3 regions of the Paenibacillus sp. 276b genome follow, and region 1 is predicted to be linked to each of the others. Evidence: riboswitches for the same ligand, from Rfam matches in the RefSeq annotation. Region 1 holds a riboswitch; each other region holds the start of a gene.
What was found. A riboswitch is a leader RNA that binds a small molecule or an ion and turns the genes downstream of it on or off. The one in region 1 is predicted to bind thiamine pyrophosphate.
Positions count from the first base shown of each region.

Region 2: it holds a riboswitch for thiamine pyrophosphate, as region 1 does, so the genes downstream of both, BLV50_RS09130 (thiamine phosphate synthase) here and thiC (phosphomethylpyrimidine synthase ThiC) in region 1, are expected to answer to the same signal.
Region 3: it holds a riboswitch for thiamine pyrophosphate, as region 1 does, so the genes downstream of both, BLV50_RS10965 (ECF transporter S component) here and thiC (phosphomethylpyrimidine synthase ThiC) in region 1, are expected to answer to the same signal.

Region 1 covers NZ_FNRR01000005.1:351,877-362,091, forward strand. Annotated here, with positions in the region: gene BLV50_RS23800 (S-layer homology domain-containing protein) at 1-2,398, shown strand, start outside; gene BLV50_RS23805 (Fe-Mn family superoxide dismutase) at 2,536-3,858, opposite strand; gene BLV50_RS23810 (alpha/beta hydrolase) at 4,056-5,084, opposite strand; gene BLV50_RS23815 (IclR family transcriptional regulator) at 5,443-6,186, shown strand; TPP riboswitch at 6,304-6,417, shown strand; gene thiC (phosphomethylpyrimidine synthase ThiC) at 6,777-8,564, shown strand; gene BLV50_RS32895 (hypothetical protein) at 8,681-8,848, opposite strand; gene BLV50_RS23825 (aspartate/glutamate racemase family protein) at 8,913-9,587, opposite strand; gene BLV50_RS32900 (hypothetical protein) at 9,794-9,961, opposite strand.
Region 2 covers NZ_FNRR01000001.1:2,153,195-2,163,409, reverse strand. Annotated here, with positions in the region: gene BLV50_RS09135 (ABC-F family ATP-binding cassette domain-containing protein) at 1-971, shown strand, start outside; TPP riboswitch at 1,105-1,214, shown strand; gene BLV50_RS09130 (thiamine phosphate synthase) at 1,506-2,123, shown strand; gene thiO (glycine oxidase ThiO) at 2,128-3,360, shown strand; gene thiS (sulfur carrier protein ThiS) at 3,357-3,560, shown strand; gene BLV50_RS09115 (thiazole synthase) at 3,564-4,331, shown strand; gene BLV50_RS09110 (ThiF family adenylyltransferase) at 4,328-5,377, shown strand; gene BLV50_RS09105 (winged helix-turn-helix domain-containing protein) at 5,551-6,240, shown strand; gene BLV50_RS09100 (C40 family peptidase) at 6,376-6,876, opposite strand; gene BLV50_RS09095 (thiamine diphosphokinase) at 7,158-7,799, opposite strand; gene BLV50_RS09090 (trimeric intracellular cation channel family protein) at 7,987-8,655, shown strand; gene BLV50_RS09085 (low molecular weight protein-tyrosine-phosphatase) at 8,657-9,127, shown strand; gene BLV50_RS09080 (alpha/beta hydrolase) at 9,286-10,020, opposite strand.
Region 3 covers NZ_FNRR01000002.1:15,183-25,397, reverse strand. Annotated here, with positions in the region: gene BLV50_RS10980 (outer membrane protein assembly factor BamB family protein) at 1-2,005, opposite strand, end outside; gene BLV50_RS10975 (energy-coupling factor transporter transmembrane component T family protein) at 2,115-2,909, opposite strand; gene BLV50_RS10970 (ATP-binding cassette domain-containing protein) at 2,884-3,930, opposite strand; partial or broken gene BLV50_RS33780 (ATP-binding cassette domain-containing protein) at 3,952-4,302, opposite strand; gene BLV50_RS10965 (ECF transporter S component) at 4,393-4,986, opposite strand; TPP riboswitch at 5,228-5,338, opposite strand; gene BLV50_RS10960 (pectate lyase) at 5,658-6,326, opposite strand; gene BLV50_RS10955 (S-layer homology domain-containing protein) at 6,652-9,462, opposite strand; gene BLV50_RS10950 (radical SAM/SPASM domain-containing protein) at 9,743-10,215, opposite strand, start outside.

The DNA of each region.
Region 1 (10,215 bases):
GGATTTCGATGGAGTTTGGACAACTCGTAACAGGATCAATGATGGGTACCCGATCTTGCGTTCATCCAAGCTTATGAATGCACCGACTCCACCACTGCCCGATCCTACAATAGATTATCTATATCCATTTCCTGTTAATGGAACAATTACCCAGTCCACATCTAAAGTTAAAGTGAAGCTTAATGAAGCCGGTAGATTTTATTTTGACAATCAATTGTATGATGAGGAAATCGTAGGACAGTCTGACGAAGATACTAAATTACATGCCTTAGCTAACCTATCTTATGTTGATCTAGAAGCCAATGAAGAGAAATCGTTCTTGTTCACAGGACTGGACGAGAACTCTTCGTATCGAGTGTTCCTGGCGGTAGAAGATAAGAATGGTCAGCTCAAGAACATGGGAGATCGGGGATATTCAACACTTGCAAACTCAACTCCTCTTCCACAAAACGTAGTGGCTACATCTGGTGATGGTCAGGTTGCCATTGAATGGACTACAGAGCCAGAATTAGATTATCGCGTGTATATGTACCAAGGAACAGCAGCACCTGAGGATCCCGATCTGTGGACGGATGTGACGGACAGTTACAGTGATGGACATATCAGTGATCTGACAAATGGGCAGTCCTATATATTTGCAGTTAGATCGTATACTTCCGATGAAGAAAATTCAGATTATGTTGCATCTAACGTTGTGATCCCGCAAGAGGAAAATAATAATGGTGGTGGATCTAATCCAGATCCAGACCCGAACTTTCCTGTACCACAGCATGTAGTGGCAACAAAAGGTGAGAAAAAGGTTACGTTAACTTGGGATCCAATCATGAACGGATTAGCTTCGGTCTATATGTACGAAGGTTCATCAGCACCAGTAGACCCTTCACAATGGGTACTTGTTACTTCTAATATTATGAATAGTAGTTGGGAAATTAATGATCTTAGAGAAGGCGAAAAATATATTTTCGCGGTTAGAGCTGTATATGAAGATGGCGTATCCGAATATGGAATATCTAATTCAGTGAAGATTAACATAACTCCATCCAATCCAGAAACGCCAGGTAATGGGGGAGGTGGGGGAGTTATTACTCCAACTCCTGTAACGCCAACAACTCCACAAGCTCCACAGAAAGAAGTAATCAAAGTGGATGTAGCGAATGGGGATCAAGCTTCAACGATCGCTTCCTTGGAGATTAATCGTACTCGAGGAACAGATGGTACGGTTAAGGATGAACTTTTTCTTGATCAGAGCAAAACGCAAACCATTATCGACCAGTTGAAACAGACAGGCTCCCGTACAGCGGTTGTCTTGATTCCAGACGCAAAAGATGAAGTATCACAGTGGGATCTGAAGCTTTCTCCACAATCGTCAGCAATGCTGGCTGAGCAAGGAGTGAATCTGGTTATTTCCAATCCTAATGTGAAGATTATCATTCCGGCGAGTTCCTTGAACGGACGCACAGATGATATTTATTTCCGTCTTGTACCGGTGAAGAAGGAATCCCAACGTTCAGAGATCCAAACGAGAGCACAGGCGAATGAGTCGATCATCCAATTCGTAGGCACAACGGATATCCAGATCATTGGACGTCCAATGACGATCGAAACGAATCTACAGAGCAGACCTGTTACGCTCATATTGCCTTTGGATGCTAATCAGGTTGCAAGTGTGAAGTCTGAGGAGCTAGGTGTATATATTGAGCATAGTGATGGAACGAAGGAGCTTGTACACGGCAAACGGGTTACCCTAAACGGTGATCATCAGCAAGGCGTCGAGATTGAAGTCAACAAATTCAGTACATTCTCCGTTGTTAAGGTCAAAGACTGGACAGACAACACATTGAAAGCACACCCTTATATTCAGGGGTACACGGATGGCAGTTTCCGGCCAGAGCGTAATGTAACTCGTGCGGAAATGGCAACATTAATCACGCGTATTCTGGGAACATCGACTCTTGAGGGAAGTCATGAATTTACAGATGTTACATCCAGTCACTGGGCAGATTCGGCTATCTCAGCAGCAGCTCAATCCGGTTATGTTCAAGGCTATACAGATGGCAGCTTCAAGCCGGATCAAGCGATTACTCGCGCGGAAATAGCTGTCCTGTTACAGCCGTTATTAACATCTGATCAGATGACTACTGCTCCGACAGCATTTACCGATGTAAACGAGCATTGGGCGCAACAAGCAGTAGAACAATTAAGTTCGGCGGGTGTAGTTACCGGATACAAGGATGGCACGTTCCGTCCAAGCCAGCCGATCACCCGCGCTGAAGCTGTTACAATGCTGAATAAGCTGATCGGTTTTCAAGCTGAAACGAATGCGGTAGGACAGTGGTCGGATGTACCCGCCACACATTGGGCTTATGAAGCGATTGAGGCAGCTTCTATCCGCAAGTAAATAGTTGTATTCAAACTCAAAGAGAGATATCTTTCAGTCATTTGGCTGGAGATATCTCTTTTTTTACATCAAATTATTGAACCATGGATTCAATGCGCTCCAGAGTACTCCCCGATGCTATGCTTAGCCCGAGAATACTAATAAGGCGGCCATAAGAGCTTGCGCGCAGTTTCGTAACGTTCCGCCACAGCTGGCCAGTACACAACCTTCCACCAATCCTCGATATATTTTTTGCGTTCATTCTGGTGTTTCAGATAGTAGGCGTGTTCCCATACATCAAGCGGCAGGAGAGGCACGATGTCGGACTGGGAAAGGTTCTGATGTTTCTCCGCCTGCAAAATCTCCAATCTGTGCGCCCGCGGGCTCCAGACCAGCATGGACCAGCCACTGCCTTCCACTTTGTTGGCGGCTTCGGTAAATTGATTCTTGAACGCTTCATAGCTGCCGAAATCCCGCTTGATCTGCTCTGCGAGCATACCGGAGGGTTTGCCTCCACCCTTGGGATTCATAATCGTCCAGAAAATGGTATGCAGGTAGTGACCTGCACCATTAAATGCGAGTTCACGTTCCCAATGTTTAACGAGTTCAAAATTATTCTTTTTGCGCGATTCCGCCAGCTTTTTCTCCGCGGTGTTCAGCCCATCCACGTAGGATTGATGATGCTTGTCATGATGGATGCGCATCGTCATCTCGTCGATATGTGGTTCCAGCGCATTGTAGGCATAGGGTAGGGGTGGCAGTGTGTGTCCACCAATAGGGACAGGTTTCTCTTTGACTAGCGCTGCTGAAGAGTTGGTTGTGCCCTCTGCGTTTGCATTGGGAGACTGGACAGCCGCTGAAGATTGTGCCTGTACCGCTGGAGTGGAGTTATTGATTTTTCCCGCAGCATTGGACGATTCTTCTACAGCTTCACGATAGGCTTGTTCAGATACGGGCGTTGAAGCAACTTGTACGTTGGGATCAGCCGGTTGTTCTGAGGTTTGAAGAATATGGTCCAGTGAAAAAGATGGATCAGACACCAAATCTCGCAAAGCTCCAGATTGTTTCAACGTTTCAAGTACCCCCAGGAAATACTCCGATTCACGTATGAAATGCAGAATAACCACTTTGGCAATCGGCACCTGCTGAACAGCAGTACTTTGCTCCAGCAGGACGTACAGCTGTCTAATGAACTCACGCGATTGTGTGCAGGCCGCAGCCACGAGCTGTTCAATACAGCGGATGATGTAAGGAGCAGGCGGTTGGGTTCCCGGCAGTATTTGCTTCAACAGCTGATTCGCGACTCGTTCGCTATTCTCAAAAATCGCTTCCCATTCCGCAAGCCATTTGACATATGAGGGTTCAAGATCAGGAACCAAGGCACGAATGACAATCGTATGTTCCTTCTCTTGCTCTTTCCAGAAACGGACTTCTTCGAGTACCCGCAGAGGCAGCAGATGCCCATATCCATACCAATTCATAAGCGGTATACCTCCGTTCAGATGAATTTGAATTCAGATCCAGTAGCAGAAACGAATTGCTTCCCCGGTTCGCTCAATTTTGTATTGTACAAGGTAGAGCTGCCTTTAATTACATCCCAAAAGTATATTCTTCAGGCATGTTGTCCTATGTATACACAAAAAAAAGAGCCCCTAGGGGCTCTTGAATTACCGGATTTTCACGATTCTCCGTTATTCGTATTTTCCACATCATCGCTGCTCGTCTTGGTCACATGACTCAGGAATGTGGAGACACGGCGCAGATATTCCTTCGGATGCTCCCGGAAGATCAGCTCATGATGCGCACCGTCCACAATCCATTCATCGGAATTCGGATTGGTTTGGTTGCCGGCAAGCAGCTCTGCAATCGGGTAAGGAGCTTTCTCATCCTCGGTACCATGGATGAAGAAAATCGGGAAAGGATAATCTTCTTTTTTCACTTCTTGATACGGAATTTGCTGCAATCCGGTCCCGTTCAGAATCGGGAACAGCAGGTTCATAATCTCCAGCGTAGGCTGCCGCGGAAGATCAATCTGATTATGGATGTTGTGATACAGCGTATCCGGCTCAAGCAGGAACGTGCTGTCCAGAATCATAGCATCCACATCTTTGGTAATAAGCCCAGTCTGCAGGGCTGTACCTGCACCCATGGAGAAACCCCATACGACAAGCTCCTGAGCTCCGCGCTGCTTCGCAAACTGGATAGCACCAAGCAGCTGCTGGGACTCGGCTTTGCCGCCTGTGGCAACAGCTTTGTTCACCTGTGAAGCGAAACCGTAATCGAACATCACCACATTGAAGCCAAGTTGGTGAGCATAATGGGCCAGATCATACATTGGTACCCAGGTCTCTTCACGATTCGCACCATATCCATGGCTGAATATGATGGTTTTGTTTGCATTATCATCAGCCGGAATATACCAACCCTGCATCGTTCGACTGCCGTCTGCTGCCGGGAACGTGATGTCTTGATACTTCATGTTCTTCGCCTGCATGGGATTGGAGAATACAGGCGCTACAGTTGGATTGGATAATACCCAAGCAATATAACCGTGTAGTGCAATGAAACAAAAGAGCAGAAAAAATACAACGGAGAGCAACAACGCCACGACAATATGCTTGAACCGGATCAGCCTCGGTGATAACGAAGAAGGCAGATCTGACACTTTCGTTTGCAGCGGGGCTTCGCTCTGGGATGTCGGATACATGATTGCCCCTCCTTTAAAAATCAAATGAAGATAACAACGAGACGAACAGAGCGGATAAATGATTTTTCTGACTACATATGAAGCAAAATCTTAATTTAATATATCTTTATCGTATGTTCCAATATAGTCAAAGTCAATTGATTGAGGCCATTTGTTACGCAATTGTTATATAGTTTTGAAGATATATGGGTAACATTTCCTTAGGGTGCAAATTGCAGGGGATTCTAATTTATAAAAAGAAAATATTTACAAATATCCCTATTACAAATGGCGCTTTTTGGTTTACAGATGAGACCGTTTCTCATATAATTTATGTAACCAAGTTTCATGTGATGAAACATGAGGAGGGCAACTTGCCATGGAAGACCGAAAGTTAACCGTCCGGGCTGTAGAACGGGCGCTGGATATATTATTGTGTTTTACAACCCGCAGTGATCTGGGGCTCACGGAAATTGCGAGCCAGATCGGTCTGCACAAAAGTACAGTCCATCGTCTGATGGCTACTTTGGAGGACAAGGGGTTTGTGATCCGGGATGCAGCAACCGAGAAGTATCGACTCGGCATACGTATCTGGGAACTGTCTGCCCATATGTCTCGCAGCGATGATCCTGCCATTTTGCTCCTTCCTGCGATGGAGCGGCTGAGAGATCGACTGGGCGAAACCGTGAGTTTATATCTGCGTGATGGCAGTGAGCGGATTCGAATTCAAGCCGTACAGAGTGATCAGGCGATTCGTCGTGTAGCTCCGGTGGGCGTCAGACTTCCGTTATCTGTGGGAGCATCCAGTAAAGTGTTAATGGCTTTTGCCACCGAAGAGGACCGCGAAGATCTGATGAATGGACCGGAATGGCCGGTATTTATCGATCCCAAAGTATATTTGGCCCAGATGAAAGACATTCTGGAATATGGCTACGCAACAAGTTATGAGGAGCGTGAACCAGGAGCCGCGGCAGTATCTGTACCCATCATGGATCGGAAAGGCAACATCGCTGCTGCTCTGTCGGTATCCGGGCCTGTTAGTCGCCTTTCGCAGGAGACGTTGCATGAATATGCACCTGTACTGAAGGAAGCTGCTACACAGATGGGACTTATGTTATCCTGATTTTATGTTCTGGAATATAAAGGTTGTTTTTATGATTCGGTTGCGCTACTCTGTAATGGACGGCCCAACAGGGTCAGCAATTGAATATAAATTTGCGGCTTAAATGCTGCAACTTGTTAACGTTACTGGGGGAGTCCGAATTGTCCGGACTGAGACGGAATCGCATGAGATTCTGGACCCTTTGCACCTGATCTGGATCATACCAGCGTAGGGAAGTAATCGGCGATACGACCACGAACACCGTATAATGTGACCTATGGATGGACTCCGTTATGGAGTCTCTATAAGGTATGTTATTGGTGATGGACATAAGCCGGTTCCCTTGGGAACCGGCTTTTTTTATACAGTAAACAGGCGGAAGCTGGTGTCAGATCTGCTTTTGGATAAAGGGCTGGGTGCCATTGGCGAGCATTGGGTGTAAACCTTTTGCTTCGACTGTCTGTATTAATTGAAGTGTATGTCCCTATTTTGTGTGGTATGGTCGCTCTTCCTTTTTCTATGTTGTGGATGATTTGGACCCGTGAGCAAGCATTTCAATCCAGGCAATCACTAATGAGGAGGAGACAAGAGCGATGAGCACAGGAAACCGAATGATGGGACAGGACAAGCAGAATCTGCAGTTGGCAGAGGAAAAAGGTACGACAGGACGGGTTCAGCCCTTCCCGGGCAGCCGCAAAGTATACATTCATGGCTCACGACCGGACATTGCTGTACCGGAGCGCGAAATTGCCCTTCATGACACCAATACTCCCCAAGGAGTGGAGCATAACGAACCGCTGCGTGTTTACGATACGAGCGGACCAATGACCGATCCTGGATTTCATGCCGATATCCGGGCAGGGCTGCCAGCGCTGCGCACCCGCTGGATTACGGAGCGTGAAGATGTTGAAGCCTACCAGGGAAGAACGGTCAAACCGGAGGATAACGGATTGAAACCAGGAGGGAAGCGAACTGGAGCCGAGAAGTATCCAGGCTTGCGTGCTAAACCATTACGTGGACAGGCAGGGCGCAGTGTGACTCAGATGCATTATGCACGGCAGGGAATGATCACGCCGGAGATGGAGTTCGCCGCTATTCGTGAGGGTGTGGAGCCAGAGTTTGTGCGGCAGGAGCTAGCGAGTGGAAGGGCCATCCTGCCGTCGAATATTAATCACCCAGAGAGTGAGCCGATGCTGATCGGGCGTCATTTTCATGTGAAGATCAATGCGAACATCGGAAACTCTGCGGTATCCTCCTCCATCGAGGAGGAGGTGGAGAAGATGACTTGGGCCGTACGCTGGGGATCGGATACGGTGATGGATCTTTCCACAGGCAAGGACATTCATACGACCCGCGAATGGATCATCCGCAATTCACCTGTACCGATTGGAACAGTACCGCTCTATCAGGCGCTGGAGAAGGTCAATGGCGAAGCAGAAGCACTGACATGGGAGTTGTATCGTGACACGCTCATAGAACAGGCAGAGCAGGGTGTGGACTATTTTACGATCCATGCAGGTGTGCTGCTGCGATATATTCCGCTGACCGCCAAACGTATGACGGGCATTGTGTCCCGGGGCGGGTCCATCATGGCAGCATGGTGCCTTGCGCATCATCAGGAGAATTTTTTGTATACCCATTTTGAAGAAATCTGCGAGATTATGAAAAGGTATGACGTGGCGTTCTCACTCGGAGACGGACTGCGTCCAGGAAGCATCTACGATGCTAGTGATGAAGCCCAGATGGCGGAACTGGCTACGCTTGGTGAACTAACACAAATCGCCTGGAAGCATGATGTGCAGGTGATGATTGAAGGTCCGGGACATGTGCCGATGCACAAGATCAAGGAGAATGTCGATCTGCAAATGGAGATTTGCAAGGAGGCGCCGTTCTATACGCTGGGGCCGCTGACGACCGATATCGCCCCAGGATATGACCATATTACCTCGGCGATTGGGGCGGCGATGATCGGCTGGTTTGGCACGTCGATGCTCTGTTATGTTACGCCAAAAGAACATCTGGGCCTGCCCAATAAGGATGATGTGCGGGAAGGCGTTATCGCCTACAAGATCGCTGCTCATGCCGCTGATCTGGCGAAAGGTCACCCACGTGCCCAGCGGCGGGACGATGCGCTGTCCAAGGCACGGTTTGAGTTCCGCTGGAGGGATCAGTTCAACCTGTCACTGGACCCGGAACGTGCGCTGTCCTACCATGATGAGACGTTGCCGGCAGAAGGGGCTAAGGAAGCCCATTTCTGCTCCATGTGCGGCCCTAAGTTCTGTAGCATGCGTATTACGCAGGATATTCGTGCTTTTGCGGCAGACAACGGCTTGTCCGAGAATGAGGCTGTGGCCGCGGGTATGTTGGAAAAGGCTGAGGAATACCGGACACGCTCTTAAGCGTCGTTACAGCGCAATCTGGGCGGCCTGACATGGTGAAAAGCTGTTCTTCTCCGTGATTGAGGAGAGGAACAGCTTTTTTCTAATTTCTTGTATGTGTACAATCATCTGAACAATCAGTTCTCATCAGTATGAGTTTCTTGATTTTTCTTGTTCCACATTTTATATAAAATCCCCGCAATAACAAATAACAGTGCATCACTGAGTTTGAGATTACTTCCATGTAAAAATGCCGAACAGGCAAATCCAACTACAAATAATATAACAACATAAAGAAAACGCACGCTTATTCCTCCCGTCAATTGTAGATGTAGATGGTTTGAATGGCTTACGTCTCGGATTCAAAGTCTAACGCCGCTTCAAGCTCAACTTCTTCTCCAAATACGCCGCTAGCGATGCCAGCGGGCTATAGATCGCCATGCCTGTATCTGATGTGACCCGTGCTGCTGCGGGAGCCATCGACAGTTGAGCGGCTACGACAGTGCTATCTGGATACTGCTCAGCAAGTTGCTGTAATCCGGTGCTCACTGCTGCAAGATAACTTTCCTTATCGCCTCGCATAATTAACTCGAATGTGCCCGGGATCAATACTGCTTCGATCCCGTTTCGCTGCTCATCCTTATCATCTTGCTGCAAAGCCAGATTCACCCGCGCCATCGTTCCTTCAATCGTTGCGGGGTTGGTAAACGCTAGGATATACTCGCCAGGATTCTGCTGTATTTCCTGAAGTAATGGATCATCAATTCCAATCACGGGCACGGGAACATGCTGTGCCTCCTGCTCAAGTACGGCTGCAAACAGGGTACAGGTGACGAGGATGGCATCTGCATGACAGTGGGCGATCCATTGCAGCGTCTGTGATACTTTCTCATGCGTAACTGCTTCGCTGAAATCATCATCATGTTTGAGGCGATCCAGACCCGGATCGACATAATGTACAAGTTCAACCTCATAAGGAGCGAGTGCTTCTTCAGTTAGTGCAATATTAGAATAGTGAGCGTGAAAACAGCCAATGGTCATCATCATACTATCCCCCTGAAATGGATTATGTCTCATATAAGTTCGAAGATTTTTAACCCATTATAGAGATTGTGACAATAGACTGTACATATTTAAAATAATTGAGGTAGCAACATTTATCGTGAAAACGCGAATAACCGTTCATCCACAACTTCGCAGAGGAACGGTGCGAACCACGTAAGCGATTCTCAATTCGCTCATCATTTCATTTATCGCATAGAAGGGGCAGCATTCTTTTTAGCCATTTTTTGTTGCAAAATTTCATGAAAGGATAGACCTTGAGTGTTCTCATTCTCCTTTTTGGGAGCAGTGGTCGCCGTGTTGCGCGGATATTGGTGGTGGTACGGGATCATTTGCTGAATAGGCATGCGGATCATCTTGGTTCCTCCTTTAATGCATTTTCGAATATGCATATGTGATTATTAATAGGTTATGTATTCCGACGGGTTATCGTCTCTGTTACGCAAATAGGTATATGTGACTTGTTAGACGAAACAGGCAACTTAAGGTGTAATTCCAATTGGATTGTAGTGATTTTACCCCGTATTCAGGAGATGTAAACGTTTTTAAGTAAATTCAGGAGGAAAGGACCGCATATGTGAGGTTTTGTATGGGAGGATAGAAGCGGTCG
Region 2 (10,215 bases), on a different contig from region 1:
ATGTGGAACACATTGAATGGCTGACGCGTTACCTGAAGGATTACCCGTATGCGTTTATTCTGATTTCGCATGATACAGAGTTTATGAATGAGGTCGTTAACGTTATTTATCATCTGGAATTTGCCAAGTTGACGCGTTATGCAGCGAACTATAACAAATTCCTTGAAATGGCCGACATGAATAAGGCGCAACATATTGATGCTTATGAGAAACAGCAGGAGTTTATCAAGAAGCAGGAAGATTTCATTCAGCGGAACAAAGCCCGCGCTTCCACTTCCGGTCGTGCCAAGAGCCGTGAGAAGCAGCTCGGCAAGATTGAACGGATTGATCGTCCAGACGAAGCGGCCAAACCCACATTCAAATTCAAGGATGCCCGGGCGAGTAGTAAAACCGTCTTTGAGGGTATTGATTTTGAAATCGGATATTCATATGCATTATTGCCTAAAATGACGATGACGATTGAGCGTGGCGAGAAAATTGCCATTGTTGGATGTAACGGTGTAGGTAAATCCACACTGCTCAAGACGATCTTGGGGAAAATCCCACCAATTAGCGGTAAGACTTTCTTGGGGGACTATCTGGAAACAGCTTATTTCGAACAGGAAGTACGTGCAGGTAATATTACCCCGATCGAAGATGTGTGGAATGAGTTTTCTCATCTGACACAGAATGAAGTCCGGGGCCATCTCGCACGTTGTGGATTAAAAAATGAGCATATCACCCGCCCGCTTAACGCACTTAGTGGTGGTGAACAAGCCAAGGTTCGTTTATGTAAGCTTCTGATGCGTGAAAGTAACTGGATTTTGTTCGATGAGCCCACAAACCATTTGGATGTAACCGCAAAAGCAGAGCTAAAACGTGCCCTGCAGGAATTCAAGGGTACCGTGCTGCTCGTATCCCATGAACCTGAATTTTATGAAGGTTGGGTAACCAAAACGTGGGATGTTGAAGCTTGGTCCGACAAACAATAGTTTCTACGAAATTCTTCGCACCAGAAACAGCAACTTCGTTAACTACATGACTTCAGCAATGGTGAACAACGTAATTCATGGAAATGTACGGTGACAAAAAAAGGTGTCTATGGTAACATAGGCTACAGCTTCATATGAACACTAGGGGGGCCGCACGATGCGGCTGAGATGGAAGAATGCGATTCCGGACCCTTTGTACCTGATCTGGATCATACCAGCGTAGGGAAGTGGCGCGTTTCAGCTAATGACAAAGAGCTTTATCGTTGACTTTGCGATATGGCCTGCAAGATGAATCATGCAGTTCTATGTATACAGCGTTGCGACTATGGATGGTTTCTATAGTTGTTGTGCGTTATGTATAGAGTAATTGCATGCGACAGTCATTCAGTTGATCCATGAATTTTAAATTCGTGGCCACTCCCCTACGGGAGTGGCTTTTTTGTTGTTGTATATCAGCTTAAATCATGCAAGAGGAGGGCGAATAGGACGGTAATCTTCCACGAACATGTAATAACAAGATCATTCGAACTGCATGTGGTTTCACCAGGTACAGGAGACTTGGACTCTTTTCTGAATATTGCTAAGGGTATATGGCGGTGGGTCGATTATATCCACATTCGGGAAAAAAAGCTGACCCTTGAAGAACAGATTTATTGGGCGCAAGGTCTAAAAACACAAGGTGTTCCATCTGACCGAATCATTATGAATGGCTCAGATCAGCTGGATCAATATGCTTCAATTGGTGGTGTGCATTGGGGTCAAGCGGTTATTCGCAGCTATGATAAGGATGAGTTGAGGAGAGTCGATCGGCTGCGCGTAGGCATATCGGTTCATTCTCTGGAAGAAGCAAAAGTTGCAGAAGAACAGGGAGCGGATTATCTCTTTTATGGGCATGTCTATGCTTCAAATAGTAAACCGAATTGCGAACCCAGAGGGCTAAGTGCGTTAGCTGAGGTATGCTCTAATGTTTCGATTCCCGTGATCGCGATTGGCGGGATTAGTCCTGAGAATATTGCTGCCATTCGAACTGCTGGTGCTAGAGGAGCCGCTGTAATTTCAACGATTTGGACGACCGATAAGCCGGAAGTAGCTGCCGCTTCATTGCGACAGGCGATCACGGATTCAGAAAAGTACGCCGAACCAAGGAGATGAGATCTTGAGAGAGGAAGCAAGAAGTCGAAGCAGGAATCGTTCAGGCTATCATCCAGGAATCGTTTCGGGAAGTAAAGTTGGAGCGGAAGTTCGAGGCAAGCTTCATGCAGAAACCATTATTGTAGGTGGAGGAGTTATCGGATGTGCCATCGCATGTGAACTCGCTACTCGAGGCCATGACGTTCTTCTGGTTGAGCGGGCGCGGATCGCTGGGGGAACTTCCTGTGCAGCCGCAGGCATGCTTGCTGCTGATAGTGAGGAATTCACTCATGCTGTAATGGCAAAGCTTGCAAGGCAGAGCAGAGCTTTGCTTCATGAGCAGAAGGAACGGATCAGTTCGCTTAGCGGAGTGGAAATGGGGCTGCAACAGCATGGATTTATTACTCCTTTTCGTTCATACAGTGAGGTCAGCAGTTACAAGAATGATCGTAGATCGTCTACCTTATCTACAGAACATATTTGGTGGGATCGTATTGCTGTCCAACAGGAAGCTTCATGGTTAAACAGGGATACGTATGGAGCATTTTACAGACCTTCCGAGAGCGAGGTTCTTCCTGTCAACTTAACGCAGGCTTATGTCAGATCGGCTCAAGCCATGGGTGCAAGGGTGATGGAAGGGGTACAGGATGTCCGTTTGCATACGAATGTAAACGGTGTGCAAGGAATCGAGACTTCAATAGGAACGATGACATCGAGAAATGTAATTATTGCTACAGGGTTACATGGTGAAGAATTGATGAGACATGTAGGTCTGAAATCGCCTGTTTTACCAGTAAAGGGGGAGATTGCAGCCGTGCAGTTTTCTCCCCACCATGCCGGGTACAGGCCAGACAAAACGGTGTATGCAGAGGATATATATATTGTTCCCAAAGCCAATGGAGAAGTATGGATCGGTGCAACAAGCCTTCCTGGAAGAACAGACATGAAAGTTTCGGTACAAGGCATTCAGAAGTTGCTTGCAGCTGCAACAAACTGGGTACCTGGCATGAAGGAAGCACATTTTATCCAAGCGTGGGCTGGTGTCCGTCCTTCGACTCCGGATGGATTGCCCTATGTGGGGGCTTGTGATAGTGTACCGGGTTTATTCGCTGCTTTTGGACATTATCGTAACGGCATATTGCTTAGTGCAATTACAGCCAGCCTTATGGCTGACTTGATTTGTGGCAAAACCTCGGAAGAACTGGGGATTCAGGACCTTTGTCCAGAACGTTTGAACATAAAGGAGATGTTGCAGTGAACATCATTGTCAACGGACAAACCATGCAAATTGAAGATAGCTTAAATCGTGTAGATAAATTGCTCCATTCATTTAATTTGCAAGTAAAAACCGTCGTGGTTGAATTGAATCGGCAAATTTTAACGCGGGAATATCATGAAACGACGGCGTTAAGAGACGGAGACCGAATTGAAATTGTACATTTTGTGGGAGGCGGTTGAATTATGTTGAGGATTGGAAATTATACGTTTGAGTCTAGATTGCTGCTGGGTACAGGCAAATTTTCGGACTTGGAAGTGCAGAGCCAGGCGGTTGAAGCCTCCGGTACGGAAGTATTAACGTTCGCGGTTCGGCGTTTGAACTTGGAAGATCGGAACAAACAGCACTTTCTGGACACACTGGATTTGAAAAGATATACCCTGCTTCCCAATACAGCGGGTGCTGCAACAGCAGAGGAAGCTGTGCGAATCGCTGAACTAGCTCGGGCTTCAGGACTTTGTGATATGATAAAAGTAGAAGTTATCGGCGATGGAATCACATTACTTCCTGACCCAATTGAAACCTATAAAGCTTGCGAGATCTTGCTTGAAAAGGGCTTTACGGTACTGCCTTATATCTCGGACGATGTTATTCTGGCCAAGCGATTGCAACTACTCGGCGTACATGCTGTTATGCCTGGGGCTTCACCCATAGGGGCGGGGAGAGGAATTATTAATCCCTATAATCTGGAGATTATTATTGAACAAGCCGTCGTTCCTGTTATTGTGGATGCAGGACTTCGAGCACCTAAAGATGCTGCTCATGCGATGGAGCTGGGAGCTGACGGTGTATTGTTGAATACGGCTGTCTCCGGATCAGGAGATCCGGTAAAGATGGCGAAGGCCATGCGAATGGGGGTTGAAGCAGGCAGACTGGCTTATGAGGCAGGCATGATTCCCGTTAAGCGCTATGCAGCAGCGAGTAGTCCGGCGGAAGGAATGATTCATACATGACTAATCAGACACGATCTTCTGAACAGGGAGACCGCTATTCCAGACAGGAACGGTATGCACCTATCGGTAAGGAAGGTCAGCATAGATTGAATAACAGCAAAGTATTAATTGTTGGAGCGGGCGCGCTTGGTACGGGTATTGCGGAAACATTGGTACGTTCAGGAATTGGCCATATTACTATTGCAGATCGTGACTATGTGGAGTGGAGCAACCTACAACGACAGCAATTATATATTGAGCAAGACGCCATTCAGCGAATGCCCAAAGCGATGGCAGCGAAGAAGCGCCTATCTGACATTAATTCTAACGTTGAGGTTGTAGGCAAAGTGATGGACGTCAGAGTAGATGAACTGGAAGAACTGGTTCAGAACGCAGACTTGATCATGGATGCAACAGATAATTTTGATACCCGGCTATTAATAAATGATATGTCTCAGAAGTATCGTATTCCGTGGATTTACGGAGGATGTGTGGGCAGTTATGGAATTACCTACACGTTTCTGCCTGGAGAAACGCCTTGTTTAAACTGCTTGTTGGGTGAGGTTCCGTTAGGTGGGGATACCTGTGACACATCAGGCATTATCCCTCAGGCGGTGCAGATGGTTACGGCTAATCAGACTGCCGAAGCAATGAAGCTTCTCAGTGGTAATTCAGGTGCACTGAGACGCAAGTTGTTATCATTCGATGTGTGGAGAAATGAATACATATCCATTAACGTCGACGGTGCCCGAAAAGAAGATTGTCCTTCCTGCGGAGTAAAGGCTAACTATCCGTACCTCTCTGCCTCAAACCTGGAAAAAACAGACGTATTATGTGGTAGGGATACGGTACAGATTCGCCCTTCACGGCGGATGAATCTGGATTTACAACATACGGCTGATCGTCTCGGCAAGTTGGATGAAGGCAAAGTGGAGGTTAATCCATTTTTGGTTTCTTTTACAACAGGAGCAAACAGGATGGTCATTTTTCAGGATGGTCGTGTCCTTGTTCATGGAACAAAAGACACGGCAGAGGCGCGTACACTGGTTCACCGGTACTTTGGTTAGAGAAAAATCAAATGAATGTTCCGCGTCCGTTCCTTCCGGGAATGGACTTTTTCATTTTACGGCATGATAAACATACAACAATGCTGCGATGCACAGTGGTCACAAGGATGTGGAGACCAAGTGTAGTTTAAACCAACAAATGTAGCAGCGTACAAGACAGGCCGGGTGAAAAAATGAAAACATCCATATTACTGGTTGGCAGGGGCGATCTGGTTTCTTTTATTCAAGGCATACTGTGTGCAGAAGGGTACCAAGTCGAGAAAATGGAATGGACAGATCTGAACCGTATTTCTGAACTAACACTCACGAATCTCAATATGATCATATTAATGAATGAAGGATGTCACGAAGATACCCTGAAAAATGGACTAGAGTCTTTTGTACACATAGGTGTCACCTCCCCATTGCTTGTGATAACTCCCAAGATATCGCCTGAATTGATTGTGGAATTACTCGATTACGGCGCTAATGATGTGATGGAAGCACCTATTCACGGTAATGTGATGATGGCCAGAATACGGAATCTTTTACGTGTGTTCTCGCATGCTTCACAGGAAGATGAAGAAGTCATTGTAGTACATGACCTCAAGGTCAATCTGCGTTCACGTCGTGTAAGTCGTGCAGGCGAATATCTGGTATTAACTCCGAAAGAATACGAATTGCTGGAATTTTTGGCTCGTCATGTGAATGAGGCGTGTCCCCGGAGCGTTATTTTAAGGGAAGTATGGGGGTATGATTTTGCAATGGATACTAATGTGGTGGATGTATATATCAAACATTTACGAGTGAAGGTGGATAAGGGGAGGAGTGTCAAATTAATTCATACCGTTCGTGGCATCGGTTATATGCTTCATACTCAATAAAAGAGGTCGTATCACCGAACATAGTTCCTGTTTTCCACATAACTCCTGTTTGGAGAGAGAACTTCATTGGGTAAATATAAAAGGACCGGATCATCAGATCCGGCCCTACTCGCTTCGTTATTTTCGGAATATGAGCTACAGTACGCGGCGAGCTTTAATATATGTTTTTTTCCAGTTCCCCGAGTTCAAGTCGGAGAGAGTTACACCTGGTGATCCGTACGTGTGCAGAACTTTTCCGTCGCCTGCATATACGCCTACGTGAGTAATATTGGAGCCTGTAGAGCGACTACCGCTGGAGAAGAAGACGAGATCTCCCACTTGCAGATTAGCTTTGGAAACAGCTACACCTTCTTGGGATTGCTTAACGGATGTACGTGGCAGGTCTACACCATACTTTTTGAAGATGTATTTCATAAAAGAAGAGCAGTCAAAATTTTTGGTTGTAGAAGTTGACGCACCAAATTTATATGGAGTTCCTGTAAAGGTTTTACCATAGTTCACGATTTGTTGTCCTGTGGATACAGAAGCGCTTGCTGCCTGTGCGACAGGTGCATTAGTCATTAATACAGCTCCAAAACCTAGTGTAGCGCACAACCCGACGGTTACGGCCTTTTGGACAAAGATGTTTGTTTTCATGTGAGTACCTCCAAAATTCGTTTTCGTTTAGTTGCTAGAGCGAGTATAACAGCTTTGTAACAGCCTAGAAATTGGATGGAACCTGATTCTCCCTAGGGCCGCAACGGTTTGGGTTTGTTTATTAAAATACCATTAAAAATGTCAAAAAATTAATCATTGACGAAGCTCGAATGTTACAAAAATAGAAAAGACCCTTGATATTCAAGGGTCTTTGTTGTTTTATGCTCTTATTTTTAATCTAAATCATAGGTTACAAAAACGTAATAAGTATAGGCGGAAGGTTAATCTTTGCTCTGAATAATGAGTAATAACCCACTATCAATAGAGACGGTGCCAGACTTTCCGAGCAGTTTGTTGCTAATCCCCAAAGATTGTCCCATGCGTATAGTAGCTTGATCTAGCGGGTACATGAAACCTTCCAGTGTGATACCTGTTACTTCATTAGTAAGTGGGAGCAGGGAGATGTACTCATATCCGCGGTCTTCCACAAAAGCTTCGGAGGTTGTTAGCATCATATAATTGTGTTCATCCTGCAGAGTACAGGAAATATGATGCTGCATAGCGCGGACCATAATATGTACGTTAGCCAGTGTATGATCCATGCGTGTGCCCGTTGCGCCCAACATAAGAATGTCAGTAGGCTCAAGATCCAATGCTGTTTCAAATGCCATCTCGGTATCGGTCAAATCCTTATGCACAGGATCACAGGTGATTATCCGTTCGCTGTTATCTCGTACCTTCTCCCGTTCCTGTTCGGTAATGGAATCAAAATCACCTACTGCGATATGTGGTTGAATCCCATGTTCTATTAAGAACAACGCCCCACGATCAGCTGCGATAATGATGTCATCCTTACCGATTTCTTTTAGAAATTGAGGAGAGAGGTTTCCCCCCGTAAAAATAACAATTCGTTTCTTAGTCATTCTATTTCATCCTTCCTAATCAATAAAGAAACAATTCACTTCTAATTAAGGTGTTAGAATGATGCAAAAATCATTCACAAAACCAGTATAATCCACAAAATGTGGTTGCACAATTTCGGCATGCGCGGATACAATGGGTAGAGCAACATGGAGATGACTTGAAAAGTGAGGTTTGAACAGGTTGGACTTGCACATTTTTGAAGTATTCAGCATTATAGGTACCATTGCATTTGCAATGTCCGGAGCTTTCGTGGCAATGGAAGAGGAATATGATATTTTAGGTGTGCTGGTACTGGGACTCGTGACCGCATTTGGAGGCGGAGTCATTCGTAATGTTCTCATTGGTGTACCCGTAACGATGCTGTGGAGCCAGGGAATGCTGATTATGCTCGCCCTTATATCTGTAGCGATTGCTTTCGTACTACCTCTTAAGTGGATTGGTCACTGGAAGCGGACAGAAGCGCTGTTCGATGCGATTGGACTTGCAGCATTTGCGATTCAAGGGGCGTTATACGCAGCCAATATGGGACATCCCATTAGTGCGGTTATTGTAGCCGCAGTGATGACCGGTATAGGCGGAGGAATCATTCGTGATCTGCTGGCTGGCAGGAAGCCATTGGTACTGCGTGATGAAATTTATGCCGTGTGGGCAATAACAGCTGGTTTTGCCATAGGTATGGGATGGTTCACAACCAACGTTGGGCTGTTAATATGTTTCGCCGCAGTTGTGTTCTTCCGAATGTGTTCTGTTCATTATAAATGGAAGCTGCCTCGTCGTTCTCTGGTACAAACGGAGAGTGTGAAACCTCAGACAACACCAGCGCCACTTAACCGCACCTTGAGTAAGGGGGAATAACATGATTAACGTTTTGTTTGTATGTTTGGGCAACATATGCCGCTCACCAATGGCTGAGGCTGTCCTCCGTCATAAAGTGAGTGAAAGAGGACTTGATCAGCAGATTTCAGTGGACTCAGCAGGTACAGGAGACTGGCATGTTGGCAAACCTCCGCATGAGGGGACACGATCATTGCTGGATTCATATCAAATTTCTTATGCCAACATGGCGGCAAGACAATTTGCGAGTGCGGACTTCACACATTTTGATTACATTATATGCATGGATGATTCCAACGCAGCTAACGTAAAAAGTGTAACAGGTGGTGAGGATGCGGAAATTATCAAGATGATGGATCTGCTGCCGAACGAGACGCTCCGTGAAGTACCCGACCCGTATTATACAGGGAATTTTGAAGAAGTATACAGGCTGGTTGATGCAGGCTGCGACGTGTTGATGGATCGGATTGAGAAGGAACATTCTTTGATATAACAATCGGTGATGTTCTCTAGGAATGACTTGTGTGATACAAGAGAAGAAGCTGGAACGGACAAGCAGGTGAGCCTGCTTCTTTTTTGAACGTTCATGTAAGCGGTACCATGTGAATGTAAAACAAAAGCGGCATTTCAGCCGCCTGTTCAATAATCCAATTAATTTTCTTGAAGAAAGTAAAGCAATGCTTCCGGCAGCTCGTTCTGCCAGAATCCCCATTGGTGATGCCCGTCTTTCTCCTGATAGGAGACAAGCGCACCTCGTTTTTCGAGCAAATCACGGGTATCCCGGTTCAATTGAACAAAATCATATGTGCCGGTATCGGCTTCAAAGGCAGTCTCCTGCAAACCAACAATCATCCAGATCGATAACCAGGACAAGTCTTCAGCTGCAGCGTAGATCTCCTGGGAAGCGGAGTAGTAAGCCCCAGACATGCTGATGACACGTGTAAACAGGTCTGGATAGAGTAGAGCAAGATGAAGTGAAACGCTGCCACCCAGTGAGTCTCCGGCAAGAACACGTTCCTGCGGAGAGCGGCGCACAGGATATTTCTCTTCTACATAGGGAATAATCTCTTCAGCGAAGCATGAGGTATACGCCTTGAACCGATCGCCGAAAGGGGCGTATTCCTGAGTTCTTACAGACACGTCAACCTGAACTCCTACTATAATGAAAGGTTCGGCTCCCTCGTCGAGAATGATGCGGTTGGCAGTGGTGGCGATACGTCCAAAGTTGAAAAATTCTTCACCGTCCTGACAATATACGACAGGGTAAGATAACAATTCGTTATAGCCTGGGGGAAGATAAATTCGTAATTTGCGCTTCTCTCCGAGATAGCGGCTCTCAATCTCTTCCTTTACAATCGTGCGTTTCAAATAGCGGGAATCCGTCATAAAACGTCACCTTTCTCGGTTAATTTTTGCATTCGACCGCGCAATACGGTAAGATTAACCTTGTGCGGGGATAGGTCAAATACGCAAACATGTATTATGCTGTTATACCAATATTAAGCCCCTGTTATACATACAATCCGGAAGGAAACATAAAAAAATTACGGATATCTTTGACGTATGCAGTGAAACAGGTGT
Region 3 (10,215 bases), on a different contig from region 1:
TCGTGTTTTGTGCAGTCCAGCGGGTCTCCCCTGTATCATAGGCAAGGGCTGCCGGATAGCCGTTCTTGATTACATATAATTGATCGCCCTCCACAAGTGCGCGTTCGATCTTGTTATTCTGCGTCCAACGTTTTGTGCCGCTTTTGGCATCGTACAGAGTGGTTGTGAAATCCTCGTATTCACCATACATTTCCCCGTTGTTGTTCTCTCGAATGAGCACCATGCCGTCATTCAGCACCTCAATTTGCTGTCCAACCCGGGCCGGAAATTGTGCAAGCTTCTGTCCGTTGTTCAGATCAACCAGCACCCACTGGTCATCCAGCAGCATCCAGCGTTCTGGCTGTGCGGGCACAAACGGATCGATACGAGCAATTCCGTCAAAATAAGGATTCCGTTCGGGATGCTCTATCGTTGACTTCCCTGCTGCAATGCTCCACACGGTGCGGCCTGATCGCGGATCAGCTGCAATCAGTTTATCCTTTTCCCAATACATGACATAAGGATCTTCCGCGCTCTTATTCAATAATTCATAACCGGTCGTCAGTTTTCGCTTCCATAATGTTTTTCCGTTTGCACTGTCCAGCACCGTTAACCAGCTATTGCTTGAGCCTTCAACAACCGCGCTGTCCACAATGACGACATTCTTCGCTGCCGTGATCCCATTCAATCTGAAATTTTGCTTGGGGATATACTCCCACTCGACCTTTCCGTTCTTCAAGCCCAGATGGCGTATACGATCCACGTATTTTTTCTTGTCAGGGTCATAATCGGTGTAGATGGTAACGTATTGGCGTCCCGCATCCACCTCTGCCTGCTGTCTTCCAAACCCACCATTGATCGCCCATAATTTCTGGCCGGAATGTCGGTCAAGAGCATATATGGAACCTTCGTAATATCCACCGCTAAATCCACCGTCATCCCCTTTCATCAGGAGCACATCCTCCGTTGCTGCTTGTAGAAAGGTGTAATTAATATCCCCCTGATTGGTCCATACCGATTTCCAGGGTAAGGTGGCAGGCAGCATTGTGCCATAGATTTTAGTCGTGAACTGATATTCATCTGAACCACCAAATTCCCAATTAGACACTACACCGTTTCGATCGTCCTGGGGTATATTCCAGCGCGTACGAACCAGCCTGCCGTTCTTGTTAAATATCACGAGAAAATGAGCATCTGCTCGTTCGTACCGCCAGGTCTTTCCTATGCTCATGGCATAACCCGTATCGTTTAAATTGCCGGAATGCTCTTGCCAATCCGGTTCGCCAAGCCACTGCGCCACCTGTTTTGAGGTCGTTTTTGAATTCAGCAAAATATCTATCAAATGACGTATAGTGGACGTGGGCATCGCCAATTGTCTACTGAACCAGCCATCCGCTACCTTGGTATGCTGTGCTACATCCTGTGCCTTAACCCAAAGCAATGCTGGACGATAAGTGGACGATTCCTTGTTCCAGACGCGCGGGGCAATGGACACGCCATACCAGTCCTTCGTCGCTGCAACAATGAACGCCTGCTCTTTCAGGAATGCCCCTGAAGACCATGTTGCCTGACTTCCGGGAAACAGGTACAGCTTGCTGCCCGATTGAAGCTTGAACGTTTGTGGAATGGATTTCGTCAGGCTTCGGCTTTCTTTGGAGGTATACCAGCCAGGTATCCAGAATTCAGTGTAATCGCTACCTTTTAGTTTGACCCATTCCCCGCGAACAGCGTCGATTTGCAAGCTCCCTTGAGCGGAGCTATACCCGTCTATGTCCATCCGATCAGGGGAAACACTGCTCTCGACCACTTGGCTGTAAATAGGTACTCCCTTTGCAACTGTGACCTTATCCCCCTTTTTATAATTAAGCTTCACCGATAGCACTTGCGTTACTGAACCCGAACCTTGCCCCTCCAGCGCCCTGGCATGGTTGTACAACAGCAGTCCCCCCGTAACCAGCACAACTAAGACACCAGCAGCGATATTCCATGGGTAGCCCGTCCATTGCCTTTTACGCCCCGTCTTCACGTCAGTCCACTCCAATCATTTGAAGTTATTTCCATTTAAGACGTTTTGAACTAGGAAAAGTTACTGTTACTCCCAAATATATTTACAAGGTACGAAATAATTACAGGTCTCACCTTACATCCAATAGGGTTGAATTATAAGGGAATGTGGTTCCCAATATATAAGCAGCCGTTAACATGATGATAAAATACCCCATAAACCATACATCCGCTCGGGAATACCCGATCTGAATGTAATAGGTCCGGCTCCCGCCTTCCTTGAATCCTTTTGCTTCCATCGCCACCGCCATACGTTGCGCACGGCGAATACTCTGGGCAAGTAGTGGAATTGCATATCGTTTCAGTATGCCGTATACATTCCAGCGGGAACCATGCTGCCTCGTTCCCCGAATGCGGATGGCATAACGCAGCGTCTGGAATTCATCCAGCAAAATCGGAATCATACGCATAGCCGCCAGAAAACTATAGGCATACTTGGGTGGGAGCCTCCACTGCTGCATGAGGGAATAAAAGAGACGGACAGGCTTGGTCGTCAGACCGAACAACAATCCAGCTGCCGCCATACTTAGAGAACGAAATCCTAGGTGCAACCCGCGGTAGAAGCTCTCTTCGGTAATATGAATTAATCCCCACTGAAACCAGGTGGTCTCCCCTTTACCAAACATGATCATACCTGTGGAAGTTGATATAAATACCAGAATGAACGGAGATGCATACAGCAATAATCTGGGCCATGCGTGACCTGTCCAGCCAAGCAGTAAAAGCATGACAACTGCTACATTAGCCATTACATTCAGATTGTGAACAAGGATGACGAAGATAAACAGCAATGTCAGGAAAATCATTTTCAACCCCGGATTCACCGCGTGAAGCCAAGTCTCACGATGAGGAAACGAGAGCTGCATCCGTTAACCTCCCCTCATGCACCGTCCAGATCCGGGTGCAATAACGCTTCACGATTTCACGGTCATGTGTAACCATCACAATGGCGGTCCCTTCACGTCGCAGCCGTTCCAGCTGTGATAACATGGCAAAAGTATTCCGCGCATCCTGTCCAAAGGTAGGTTCATCCAGTAACAAAATACGCTGTTCCCGTACCAGAGCTGATGCTACACTCAGTCGTCGTTTCTGTCCCATCGACAATTGGTATGGATGCCTACCGGACAGCTCACTCAGTCCGAATTGCTCCAGCATATTATCGGTTTTGATACCTCTTTCTTCGGCAGTTAACTTGCCGCTCAGCAAGGAGAATCCCACTTCATCCCGGACTGTATTGGTCACGAATTGAAATTCAGGATTCTGGAATACAAAGGCAATGTGATCTGCAAGCTGCTCGGTTTTTCCGGCCGATTGTCCTTCCACAACATAATGACCTGTCGTTTTTAGAATATTCATCATGGATAGCAATAACGAACTTTTACCTGCCCCGTTAGCCCCGACAATCCCCACCCAATCTCCGTGCCATACCTTGGCCTGTTCCACCTGAATGAAAGGTGTTTTTCCGCGCCATCCGGTGAATTGCTGCATTTCCAGGGCTGGTTGGGGCTGCGCAGAAGCTCGCTCCTCCTTGTTATCCATACTTTCAGTTTCTGTTGCCCCATAACGAATAAACTCTCCTGTGACCAACGTCTGTGCTTTCGTCTGCCCTCGCTCTTCCCAAACTCCTGGATACCAGATTCCGTATTCCCTGAGCATATTCCGCTCATCTGTAAACACCTGATTCGCCGGGCCATCTGCCACAATCTTTCCTTCAGGCGACAATACGATGATTCGGTCTACCCACTCGACGATTTCATTAATTTTATGTTCTACGATAATGAGTGTTTTGTCCTGTGCAATCTGTTTCACCGTTTCCCATACTTGAGAGGTTCCTTCATCATCCAGCAGTGCCGTTGGTTCATCCAAAAAGAGTACGTCTGGCTCCATGGCCAGAATCGAAGCCATCGCAAGACGCTGCTTCATGCCCTGTGACATGGATTGAATGAGTGTTCGATTATGTTCAAAGCATAACCCCACCTGTTCCAGATATCGATGAATAAGAGCAGACATCTGCTCGCGTGGAATATTCCGGTTTTCCAGTACAAAAGCAATCTCTTCATCCGTATACGACATACAGAACTGGGTATCCGGATCTTGAAAAACAATGCCGGGCTGCTCAGGAACCTGAATATCATCACATTTCATCGGAATCTCCACAGATCGCGGAATCAGACCACTCAGAATTTGCAACAAGGTTGATTTGCCAGAGCCGCTTGGTCCAAGCAACAATACTTTCTCCCCTTGACGCACAGAGAGAGACAAGCCTTGGAACACCAAGGCCTTCTCTCCCGGGAACTTGCATCTTAGATTCGTAACACCTACCGCTTGCACATTCTCCACTTCATTCATCTAGTCCAGCGCCTCATAATCCTGCTTCGACACCGGTCTAAGGGATCGTGTTACACCTGTAAGCTCCAGCGCTTTGGCGAGATAATAGGTGAATACACCCGCAATCAGAATACTTCCAATGAAGCGGAATCCGATAAACAGCGTGTAGTTCCAAGCTGTGAGGGAATCAATGTACCCATACTGATAATCGAGTACAAGCGAAGCCGCTGCTGCACCAATAGCCGCAAGGCAGGTAACGAACAGATTGCTTTTCCGATACAGAAATGCGGCGAAGAAGATCTCTGCACCCAGCCCTTGCAGCAGCCCATACACCAGTGTCGACATGCCCCACTCACTACCTAGAAAAGCACTCACCGTTGATGCCGCAACTTCGGCCAGAATGGCTACACCCGGCTTGCGAATAATTACAAAGGCAAAGGTGCCCGCCATGAACCACATGCCGTAAATCATCTGCTCCGCATGAACGCCGAATGGCTTCATCAGATCATATGTAGGTCCCCATATTTTGTAGATCACCCCAAAGACTACCGCAATCACAATTGTTACCAAAATATCGGTTAACTTCAATCTGTTGCTGCCTACTGCTGTTGACATGTTCTCTACTTCCTTCCTCTGTTTCCCTAGATTTATAAAAAAAACAATAAAACAAACAAAAAAAGCCTCCCCGGTTCACAGGCAGGCCATACGCACAGTTTACAATTCTCACGATGCAACGCATTAGGCAGATATAGAGAAAGAAGAAAACAAACGACACCATCCCCGTCACATCAGAGAAATCCCGTTGCAACCAAGAAACGCTGACATTTATGTTCTATCCCTTATCACTTACCATTGCTCATCGCAAATTCATGTTCTCTACGCTGGCATTACCCAGATCAGATATACGGTCAGCAGCACAAGGCCGCTCTCTCAGCCCAACTTCATTGAGCACCCGGTTCACTTATTTCATTGCTTCTACTGTACAACACATGGGTATTTGTGACAATCCCGATAAGAAAAAATCAGTTTAAACTAGAAGAAAGAGTGATTAACTATATGTCTCATTTATGCGTCATATACCTCTGCTTCAAGAAATAACGTCTCTGTAATTCGTTACATCTCAGAAAGGTGCAAATGAGAGCGAATAACGTGTGCCAGGCTCATTAGACCAAGATAACGCGAACAAGGGATGTCCCCGTCATATTCATGACTTATAGGACATCCCCTTTAATTGTTATGCTTCATATCCTTTAGAGGAAAATTATTGAGAACCGGTATGCTCTGTTTTAATATTGTGTATTCCCGGATTGACTTGTTTTGCCCGATGCAAAGCCTTTAAACAAGGTCGGTACTTTGGAGTAACGGGTATTTGTAATTTTCCCTTGCGATGTACTGCTGTCCGTACGCATAATGGAATCTTTGACATTGGAAATGTCCGAGTTGTCTAGCGTCATGTTCACGGCGAAGGTTGTTCCGCCATTCTGACGTACCAGCTTGCCAATATCGTCTGCACGGAAATTTTTAATGTTAATCGTTCCGGCTGCATTCATTTGAAATACTTTATCATAGGCCTTGTAAGCTGCACCACCAGTGATGTTAACCGTTCCGGCTGATTTCAGAGTCAGAGCGTCCTCACCGACATCCTCCCAAATCACATTTGATATCGTGCAGTTACCATAACAATGAACACCGTCAGCTGCAGGTGAACCGATAATCACATTTTTGAGCGTGGCGCCTGCCTCCAACCGAAATACCGGCTTCTGATCTTCCGCTTGAGATCCATCTCCCAGGGTGGAAGGGTTGGCTACATACGTTTGGCCTTTGCCATCAAAAGTTTCTCCCTTGGCTACAATAATCGTTGAGTTTACAACAGTAGGTGCAGCAAAAGCCGGAATTGCACCTAATAATGAAGCGACCAGACCCGCAGACAGCAGCAACGTCAACACTTTTTTCATAATTTAAATCCTCCCTTATTCTGATGAATTGGCGTACAAGCATAAGCTTGTCCTCAAGGAACCGATCAGAGGTGCACCTCTGGCTCGGAACCTACCCTGATCCTACCAAAAAAGGGATGTTACGATAATAATCATTAGCTTAGATATAGAAACGACAGCAGTATGCCTGTGTTCTCGGCATTTTTTGCATCGTACTCCATTGTGTAATGTGCCGATCTCAACTTCGGGTATGCTGTATTTGTATCTGTAAATCAAAAGTACTATAACAAAAAAAAGAAACCCCTAATCTATAAAAGACAGGGTTTCTCTACAATCTGTAAGATTCCTATAGTTCTTCCTCAATATTATTATTCGTTGATTGAAGTGTGTAAAGTGGGGTCATGTCTGTGAATTCATTCACGGTTTCAAAAGTAACTGTTCCAGTCTCCGAAACAACCATTTTGAAGACAACCCAGTATCTTTCGCTTCCGCTTCCTTCAGAAACGATAAACTCTGCACTTGGTGTGGCCACCGCCCCATTGAATACTTCAATTTTAGCACCAGAACTCTTAATTGTACTTACTCCTGAGTAATGATGTACATAGAAAGTATACGTGCCTGGAAGAAGATGACGAATTGTTGTTGTTTCTGGTCCATAGGACGTGACATCATCCAAGTCCAAATCAACTAAAACTTCTCCGTCGTAATAGTATTTCTTGTCACCATAATACGTATGGAAAATGTCACCCGAACCTCCAGGACCGATAAGATGGGAGTCCAAATCAACCGGATCTTTACCCCAAGTTAAAACGATACGTGTTTCATCTTGAGTAGGAATCTCAATAGCGGTTTGATTCTCATTTCTGTTTTCCACATTTAAAGCCGATACACCAATTAAAAATGTTTTAATATATTTTGTATTTCCTCCGCCCAGTTCACCTGTATATATGCCAGGGGGAAGATAAATCTTATAATTTCCATAGGAGTCTGTCGTTACTGATCCTACAATTTCGCCAGATTTGTTATCCAGACCTTTTCTGAAATCAATTTGTAGATTTGCAACTGCACTCCCAGCAACATCCTTAATGTGGCCACCGAAACCCGTAAGCTTGATTGCTCCACTTTGACTTCCTGCAAAAAAAGTCTTATTTACATCGGACTCTACAGTCAGATATAGAGTAGATCCATAACTGTTAACAGGTTCAAAAGTAAATTCTCCATTAGCATACTGCAGATTATTTAGACGCTTTTCTGATCCATTTAAATATGCTGTAACTATGAAATTATCTGAACTCAGATCGCTAACATCAATACCTTCTGAAAACTCTAGTTTTGCACTTCCATTTGTGACATGGATTGCTTTAAGAGTCGGATAAGTTTCCTCTTCATTGTATACAGCCACCGTTACAGGAACATTGATTACAAATTCACCATATGTTGCTTTTACTTGCGTTGTACCATTGCTCTTCGCCTGAATTTTGCCTGAGTTAACAACAACAATGGAGTTATTCTCTACATCCCATTTCGCAATGGTTGTAATATCTTTGAATGATGTGTCAGTGATTCCAGTGAAAACGATCTGACGTGTTGAATCTATTGCAGATAATTCTACTGCCTCAGGAGAATAAACGACCTGAGTCACTGTCGGATCTGCTACAATATTGGGCGACTGACTGAGTCGACTAAAGTCAATACCATCTACATTAACTAAAGCCGAATTTAGTATCCCTTGTCCAGAAAACTCGACTATTGCGTTTAAAATCGCTCTGTTCACTACAGCCCCTTGTCCAATTTTGAACGTAGAATTCAGTGCCTGTTCAAACACTTCAAGATTACCAATCATAGAGTTATCACCAAATTCTACCGAAACTTGTTCGGCATGAACCAGAATAGAATCAAAACTTCCGTTGAGTCTTACAGATGCATTATGCGGAACTGATTCTGCTAATTCTATCGGCCCAACGTTACCGGTTGAATTATTATCTATTATCGCCCCGGATTTGATTTCGATTTGTTGAACTTCACTCCCACCCTCAAGAACCAAACGGATGCTTCCGTCTGCTTTGTTGACGATGACTGTTGCAAGAACTGAGTTAATAGCGTGAATGCTGTTAGGTCCTCCACCTTGAAGCTCGGTAGTTCCTGTAACACTTACATTATCAAGGATCACATCACCGTTCCCAACGGATTCAAGCACTTTCAAACTACCATTTATTTTAGTATTTTTTAATACAACATCTTGAGAACTAATTGTCACATTCCCAGTTACTTCACCAAGAGTATAGGTACCTGGAGCTTTGATATTATTGGAGACTTGTTCCCCACCTCCAGTATTTCCACCATTACTATTATCGTTACCCTTACCACCGGAAGTGCTTCCACTATTTCCTTTATTACTACTATCAGATGGCTTTGAGATTTCTGGTTTTGCTTCTTCAGTTCCTTCCTCCGTTTTGGTAGGAGCCATGTACTCATCATATGTAGACTTATTCATTACAAACTCATAAGCGAGCCTTGCCAACGCCTGTCGATCTGCAACACCTGAAGGGTTAAATTTCACCGCTCCATCTTTTTGCACCAACCCTTTGATGAAACCCGATTGATAAGCCATAGATACTGATTCTTTCGCCCAGTTAGATACTTGATCTAGATCAGACAACTGAGGTTTGGAAGATTGACTCATTACACTTTGTTGTTCCCAACCAAAAGCTCTGACAAAAAATACTGCTAATTCTTCTCTTGTAACACTTTTATTAGGTGAAAAACTTTCTTTTGATGTACCTTGAGCAATTCCAGATTTGACAAGTGCACCGATATATCCGGCATACCATAAATCCTTATTAACATCTTTAAATTGGGTTGCTTCCGAAGCATCGGGCTTCAAATTGAGTGCACCAACCATGATTTTGGCTAATTGAGCTCTTGTTACGGACTGAGAGGGTTTGAATGTATCATCTGCATATCCTGTAATTATCCCTTGTTCCACTAATTTTGAAATCTCCGTTTTGGCATACGATTTATCAATATCAGTAAGAGCATTTTTAGACTTATCAATTTCTGCAGATACAGATAAGCTCATCGATAACATAGAGACAACCAGCGAAGTAGAAAGCATTAGTGATACTTTTCGATTAAAATTTTTCCATTTTGAATTCAAAATTAAAACACACTCCTCAATAGGCTTCTGGTAGGTAAAATATTAAAATATGAATCTTTAGAACTAAAACACCTCCTTATCAATAGGATAATAATACCATGTAAATTTATAAAAACAAGATTATTAATCTATCATTTTACAAAAAAGTTGTTTTACTGCATTCATTTAAAATTCTACTTCCAAGGACTAACCTGTATAAAAAAACAAAAACGTACCATTTCTGAAATGCAATTTTCAGAAATGGTACGTTTCTCAATTATATACTTGTTATATCTTTATTTTAAGCGCCAAACCGCTGACGATATCCGCACTTCCGACATAATTCCTCCACTGCTTCCCGTTTGGAGAAACCATAGAACAGATTGTTGGCTCGTTCACCATCCACAATCTCCGAGAACGATTTTTCGTGAACGTTGCCCAAGTTAATTACACCCTCACCATCGAGACAGCATGGAACCACAGTTCCATCGACAAGCACGGCTGCCTGACTACGAAGTGCATGACAGAAACCTTTACCATCATCTTCGGGTGCATCCAGACTCGGCCACTGGAATTCATGATCCTGATTCAGATACACATTCGGGGCAATTTTGACACCGCTCCCCGGCACCACTTTCTCCTCAATACGGAAATCTAGATTGAACTCCCGTTCAAGAACCTCCAGCGTCTCCCGGTTTCGGTTCATCTGCGCATTCGTGAAGTTATCCTGTGTCAGATTCCAGAGTCGAAATGAAATAATGACATTATGCTTCA